3 regions of the Brevibacillus sp. NRS-1366 genome follow, and region 2 is predicted to be linked to each of the others. Evidence: riboswitches for the same ligand, from Rfam matches in the RefSeq annotation. Region 2 holds a riboswitch; each other region holds the start of a gene.
The links. A riboswitch is a leader RNA that binds a small molecule or an ion and turns the genes downstream of it on or off. The one in region 2 is predicted to bind cobalamin.
Positions count from the first base shown of each region.

Region 1 (2,266 bases), on a different contig from region 2:
AGAGAGCTTGCGTGTGCTCATTCGTACTGTGCGAGAAAAAGCCGCGGAGATGGAGGTCCGCGGAGTGAAGCGAAAACCCATTCTCTTAAAAGTCGCTCCTGACATGTCAGATGAGCAAATGCGGGATGTGGTGCAAGCAGCTGTCGAGGAGGGCATTTCCGGGATTATTGCCACGAATACGACTCTGTCCCGTGAAGTGGTCAAAGCTCATCGATATGCCGAAGAAGCAGGAGGATTGAGCGGAAGGCCACTTACAGAACGCTCTACTGCTTGGGTAAAAGAGATTTATCAGGAAGTGGGCGACAAGGTCCCCGTCATTGGAGTAGGCGGTATTTTTACGGGTGAGGATGCTTACGAAAAAATTCGTGCAGGTGCGAGTCTTATTCAGGTATACACCGGCATGATCTACCAGGGCCCTGGTATTGCCAAGCAAATCAATAAAAAGCTGCTGCAATTGATGAAGCGGGATGGATTTACCCATATAAGTGAAGTAATTGGGGTAGATGCAAAATCATAGCAGATAATCAATGAGCGAGCCGATGCTGTCATTTGCGCAGCTTCTCGGCTCGCTTCCCTTGTTTTCCTCTCTTTTTCTTTACCCACCTTTTGGTTATAATGAAAGTGGACAATTATTTATTGTCCGAAAATTTGATATCGTTGGCCTTAGGTGCCTTTATGTATATGCGAAACATAAAGGGTAACAGGGAATCGGGTGAAAATCCCGAGCGGTCCCGCCACTGTAACCAGGGAGTTCTCTTTGAAAGGAAACCACTCATATTTATATGGGGAAGGACAAAGAGCGCATGGATCTGGAAGCCAGGAGACCTACCTATAAGCCACACCCGATTACCTTCGCGGAAAGGAGCGGTGATTACGAGACAATATGGCTGAAAGGTTTTGGTCTATTGTTTTGTGCGCGCAAATCTCGTCTTCGTGTAGATGGGATTTTTTTTGTACATTCGATTCGTACGTTAAAGGAAGAAAGAGAAGGAGGAAGTCGAATGAATCGGTCTCGGATCATTTCTACATGCCTATTGATTGCCGGATTTGTTTTTTATTTTTTAGTGAATGAACCTCAGACAGGGCATGCAATGCACATTATGGAAGGGTATTTGCCTTTTTCCTGGGCGCTGTTTTGGTGGGTAGTCTTCTTGCCATTTTTTATTCTCGGGTTGCGCTCGATCCAAAAGATTGTAAAAGAACATCCAGAAATGAAATTGCTCCTGGGTGTGTCAGGGGCATTTGCCTTTGTATTGTCGGCACTTAAAATTCCTTCTGTGACGGGGAGCAGTTCACATCCGACCGGAACTGGTCTGGGCGCCATCATGTTCGGTCCTCTGGCGATGTCTGTTCTGGGCAGCTTGGTGTTGTTGTTCCAGGCGCTTCTATTGGCGCACGGAGGCTTGACTACACTGGGTGCAAATGCCGTATCCATGGCTGTAGTCGGCCCGATGGTGGCATACGGAATCTATCGCTTGATTATGCGTGTGAATGGCGGGCAACGTCTTGCTGTTTTTGCGGCAGCGGCCTTGGCCGATTTGGCTACCTACGTAGTTACCTCGATTCAATTGGCTCTGGCGTTCCCAGCGGAATCGGGTGGGGTTCTCGCCTCGTTTGCCAAATTTGCCGGCATCTTTGCTTTTACCCAGATTCCTTTGGCGATCAGTGAGGGTCTTTTGACCGTACTTGTCTGGAACTGGTTGCAATCTTACAATGCAAAAGAGCTGTCCCAATTACGGCTTTTAAAACGGGAGGAATCGCTGTGAAAAAGGGATTAAACTGGCTGTTACTCTTGGGAGTAGTAGTACTAGCGGTGCTGCCGCTGCTATTGGTTCAGGATTCGGAATTCGGTGGCGCCGATGGTGCAGCAGAGGAAGCCATCAAGGAAATTTCACCTACATATGAGCCGTGGTTCCAGCCGCTTTTGGAGCCGCCAGGGGGCGAAACAGAGAGTCTGTTGTTTGCTGTCCAAGCCGCATTGGGTGCAGGTGTTATCGGATATGCGATGGGATTGTACAAGGGACGGCTGGATAAGTCGAAAAAATGAATTGGCAGCAGCTCGATTCCCTTTCCTACCAAAATCAATTGAGGCACCTGCCGCCAGAACATAAGCTTTTATTCGGCAGTGTGCTGCTGCTGCTTGTTCTCTTGGGTCATTGGCTGGTACAAATGCTCGTCTTTATTTGGATAGGGGTGTGGGTCGTTGGATATGCCCGCATCCCTGTGCGTTCCTATTTGCTGTTTTTGCTGCTGTCGCTTTCTTTTT
Region 1 is NZ_JBITPN010000021.1:152,039-154,304, reverse strand. It holds gene ACIFQN_RS14985 (quinone-dependent dihydroorotate dehydrogenase) at 1-517, shown strand, start outside; cobalamin riboswitch at 649-847, shown strand; gene ACIFQN_RS14980 (energy-coupling factor ABC transporter permease) at 1,002-1,766, shown strand; gene ACIFQN_RS14975 (energy-coupling factor ABC transporter substrate-binding protein) at 1,763-2,047, shown strand; gene cbiQ (cobalt ECF transporter T component CbiQ) at 2,044-2,266, shown strand, end outside.
Region 1: it holds a riboswitch for cobalamin, as region 2 does, so the genes downstream of both, ACIFQN_RS14980 (energy-coupling factor ABC transporter permease) here and ACIFQN_RS31350 (ABC transporter substrate-binding protein) in region 2, are expected to answer to the same signal.

Region 2 (2,266 bases):
CGCAAGCAAAATAAGGCAGCCCGCTCCTCCCCATACCAATAGACGTCCCTTCATCCTACTTCACCAAGTCAGGATAAATCGCTCTTGCCACGTCAATCAGGCCTTGCGTAATCCGGGGACCTGGACGGGAAAGCGTATTTTGATCCATACCAAAAATCTGTTTATCGCGAATCGCCTTCATTTTTTCCCAGCCGTTTCGCGAAGCGATGATCTCTTCCAGTTTTACTCCTGTCTTCTCGTCAACAATTCCATTTGCGTACAAAATCACATCGGGATCATCCTTCAAAATCTTTTCTTCACTTATTGGATTCCAGCCCTCTGTATCAGACGCGATATTCGTCGCTCCTGCGAGGGTAATGACTTCATCCATGAACTCACCCTTCCCGACTGTCCAGCCTGGGGCAAACTCCATGTACACTTTTTTCTTTTCTTCCGGTTTCACGTTCTTCACTGCGTCTGTCACATACGATATGTCCTTTTTCATTTGGGCAACCAGCTTTTCAGCCTGCTCCTGCTTGTTCGTAACAACGCCCATTGTCAAAATGTTGTTCATGATGTCATCCAGCTTTTTTGGGTGGGTGACATAGACAGGCAGACCGAGCGATTTGAGCTTGTCGGCAACAGGCTTCTCCATAGAGATTCCTCCGACAACGAGATCGGGGCTTTGCGATAGGATCGCCTCTTCATTCGGCTTTACCACTCCACCTACTTTTGGTTTTGCTTTCGCTTCTTCGGGATAATCATCGTAATCAGATACACCGACAACCCTCTCGTTCAGACCTAAAGCAAATAAAATTTCGGTCTCAGCCGTCGACGTTGAGACGATTCGCTCTGGTTGTTTTGGAATGGTTACTTCTTTTCCTGTCGCATCCGTCACCGTGAGTGGATACACCGTTTCTTTTGCGGCACTTGTTGCGGGCTTGGGTTGAGATGCTTCTTGTGCGACTGGGGGTTGTGTATTTGGTGCTGGCTGACTGTTTCCATTTTCAGCGCATCCAACGAGGCTCATCGCGAGCAGAATAGGAATGAATATTGACAACGAACGTTTCATAGTGGGAATCTTCCTTTCTATACTGTGAAGTACGCCAGCTTTTCCTGTATGAGAAAACTCGGCGATACTGAGCCTTTTGGCGACAATAGAGTCGTAGGTGCACTTATACTGGATAAGAATGGGTATAAATTCTTATCTGTATGAAAAAAACCTTTGCTTCCTCATGGGAACCAAAGGTCGGCTGTTCAGGATTGGACAACTGAGATGAATCGTTCCTGAATGGGCCGATCCTTTCCGCGAAGGCGCAGGCACACGAGCAATCAGGCAGGTCTCCTGGCTTACGGCAGTAACGCACCGTTTTACAGTGGCGGGACCGCGCCGGATTTGCACCGGCTTCCCTTTTCACCTCGTTTCCTGTCTAGGAACCAAGGCACCTGTTTGCATAAATACGAGACTTTTGTCGAGCAGATAAGGCTTACCCATCATGATAGCATTCCTCTGCGAAAAAAAGAATGAATATCATAATTCCGCTTGCTCTTTGTATTTGAAAAAGTAAAAACCAAAGTCCATTATCCGACTTTGGCTTCCAGTTAGGGGTAAGGGCACAATTCTACGCTTTTTGTGCCCTATTCTCCAAGTAATCCACGATCCCCATCGAACATACTTGCAAATCCAGCTTCAAGACGCCAAAGACCTCGTGCTGATCGGAAATGCCAACGGAAAGCAAATAATCCGTGACGCGATTCAACAACCGTAGTGTCAGCTCTTTGTATCCTTGGCCTCTCGCCATAACCGTCTCTCCTTCTGAGACAAACACTGGCAGCCATTCTGTCACTTGCCGATAGACGTCCTCTACCTTTTCTGTCCCCCCAAAATGACCAAAGTAAATGCGATCCAGATTGCGCTCCCGATATCGCGCTATGGAATGCAGCATTTCATCAGGGTCAAACTGATTCGGAGAGGTCGAAGGTAAAACGAGATGGATACCATCCTTTCGCAATTGCGGGTAATATACCCCTGCCGTATCTCCAGTGAACATGCCGTTACTGATTGGATCGTAGATGCTGAAATGATGCTTGGCATGACCAGGTGAATCCAAAAATTCCAGCGTGCAGGTAGGCCCAATCGTCAGCGTCTCTTTGTCTGCTTTGATTAGAATGCGATCTTCCGGAACAGGGACGATGGGATCGAAAAACAAATCGAATTGCTCATGGTAGACCGCCCTCGCCCCTGCAATCAGTCGGCTAGGATTAACTAAATGACGAGCTCCTTTTG
Region 2 is NZ_JBITPN010000054.1:14,449-16,714, reverse strand. It holds gene ACIFQN_RS31355 (FecCD family ABC transporter permease) at 1-54, opposite strand, end outside; gene ACIFQN_RS31350 (ABC transporter substrate-binding protein) at 56-1,051, opposite strand; cobalamin riboswitch at 1,298-1,444, opposite strand; gene ACIFQN_RS31345 (MBL fold metallo-hydrolase) at 1,602-2,266, opposite strand, start outside.

Region 3 (2,266 bases), on a different contig from region 2:
GGATTAATCTCAACAGATCCCAATGTTACGGCGATTGTAATAGAGAGTACCAGCAAGACGAGCAGACCGATGATGGTAAAAGGCATTTTGATCCTATGCAGAGTCATTCCCTCCTTTAGGAGTCTTTCTTATTTGAATTTCTCCGGATAGAGTCCTTCTGCTAAAATTTTCAAAGCGATAGGTGCACGAACCCCTTCCGAAGCAGCCGACAACGGCAAAACGACCAATCGTTGATTTTTGATCGCAGGAATATCTGCGATCTCCCGTTTTGTCAGCAACAGATTCTTTTTTTGCTCCACGGTTTTGTCCCCGTAGTCTACAACGACTATTACATCTGGTTTGCGATTCACCACTTCTTCCCAGCTAACCTCTGCCCAACCTTTCTGAATATCATCAAAAATATTTTTGCCGCCAGCCAGCCTGATCAAGGAAGTCATGTAGTTGTTTGCTGCCGTAAACGGTTGATCCTCACCGCTGTCATAAACAAACACGCTGAGCGGCTTGTCCACCGTGCCGATTTTGCTCACAGTCTGGTCTATCTCTTGCTTCATTTTCCCAATCAATTCATTTGCCTTATCTTCTATGCGGAAAATCTTTCCGATGTTTTGAATGTCTGCGAAAACATCATCCACTGTTGGCCCTGGCTTATTGGAGGACTCCTGCAAATACGATTTGATTCCGGCCTTTTCCAAATCCTCCATAGAGCCTACACCTTTATCTCCAAAACCACTTTTCCACCCGGAATAGACAAAATCTGGATTAGTTGCCATCATCACTTCCTTGTTTGGATATTTATCGGATAAAACAGGCACCTTGTCATATGCTTCTTTTAATTCTGGCAGGATTTGATCGTCCAAGTACGCTGTTCCGACCATTCTATCCGCAAGCCCCAGGGCAAGCATGATCTCGGTCACGTGTTGGTTTAGTGTTACAGCGCGCCTCGGTGCTTCGGGATAAGTCATTTCAATGCCATTCGTCGTAATCGTGACAGGTTTATTTTCTGCCGTCTGTTCAGTGGGTTGGTCCGTTTTGGCTTGCTGCTCCACTCCTGTCTTTGTGTCACCTGTGCTTGTTGCAGCAGGTGTTTGCGGGCTGCATGCCGATACGACAAGCATGATCGCCATCCATGCAGCCACCCAAAATCCTCCGAATATTTTTTTCATTTGACGTATACCCCTCTGCATTCTACTCAACACGAATAGTATCGTATTGGCTTTTTCAAATCGTAATGATTACGTTTTGTATCCCTTTATCACTATACAAGCAGGCTCTGTGTTTTGCAATCTGTTTTACACATTCCCCCTATCCCCCCATGAAACATATGGATTGGCGATCCTGAGACGCACAAAAAAAGCACCCCCCTGTTTCAACCGGGAGGTGCATGACAAACGTGGACATAGCTATAGACCTGGCTTTTTTGCCTGTTCCTAGACTCGTGCCTATTTCCACATCTGCCCCATCCTCGTGGGTCGATTGTATCTGATTTCATGGCAGGTCTCCTGGCTTACGAATCAAACGCGCATAGCCTCCTTCCCATTCCCTTATTTAGCGGAACAGTGGCTCATAGCTAGGCACTCCTCGTTACAGTGGCGGGACCGCGCCGGTTTTTCACCGGTCTTCCCTATTAAGCTGGTGGAGCGTATGTACGCATCCAGTCAGCACCATGAAATACGTATTCAGTTCATTCACATTTCGCATGCGATTAGCCGATAACCGTCAATTGTTTCGGGAAGCTGGACAATACTTCCACTCCACTCTCCGTTACGACCACATCGTCCTCAATCCGGACGCCACCTACACCTGGCAAATAAATTCCAGGCTCGATCGTGAAGACCATTCCAGGTCGGAGCGTCTCCTGATTTTGTTCATGTACGGATGGGTACTCATGCACATCCATTCCCAGCCCATGTCCTAGGCGGTGCATGAAATATTCACCATAGCCTTTTGCCGCAATCACACCTCTTGCCGTCTGATCCAGGTGGGCGAACGTCACGCCTGGACGAACCTCTGCAATCGCTGCTTCGTTGGCTGCTAAAACGGTCTCGTAAATCTCGCGAAGCTGCTCACTAATTTCTCCAACTGCAAATGTACGGGTAATATCCGACACATATCCGTCTGCCTCTACCCCGATATCGAACAGCAAAACATCCCCTGACCGAACCTGACGAGTACCTGGATTGCCATGTGGCAGCGCTGATTTTTCTCCAGCCAAAACCATTGTAGAGAAAGCAGGACCTTCTGCACCTACACGTTTCATCTGGTATTC
Region 3 is NZ_JBITPN010000010.1:56,330-58,595, forward strand. It holds gene ACIFQN_RS05045 (FecCD family ABC transporter permease) at 1-86, opposite strand, end outside; gene ACIFQN_RS05050 (ABC transporter substrate-binding protein) at 129-1,163, opposite strand; cobalamin riboswitch at 1,473-1,681, opposite strand; gene ACIFQN_RS05055 (M24 family metallopeptidase) at 1,703-2,266, opposite strand, start outside.
Region 3: it holds a riboswitch for cobalamin, as region 2 does, so the genes downstream of both, ACIFQN_RS05050 (ABC transporter substrate-binding protein) here and ACIFQN_RS31350 (ABC transporter substrate-binding protein) in region 2, are expected to answer to the same signal.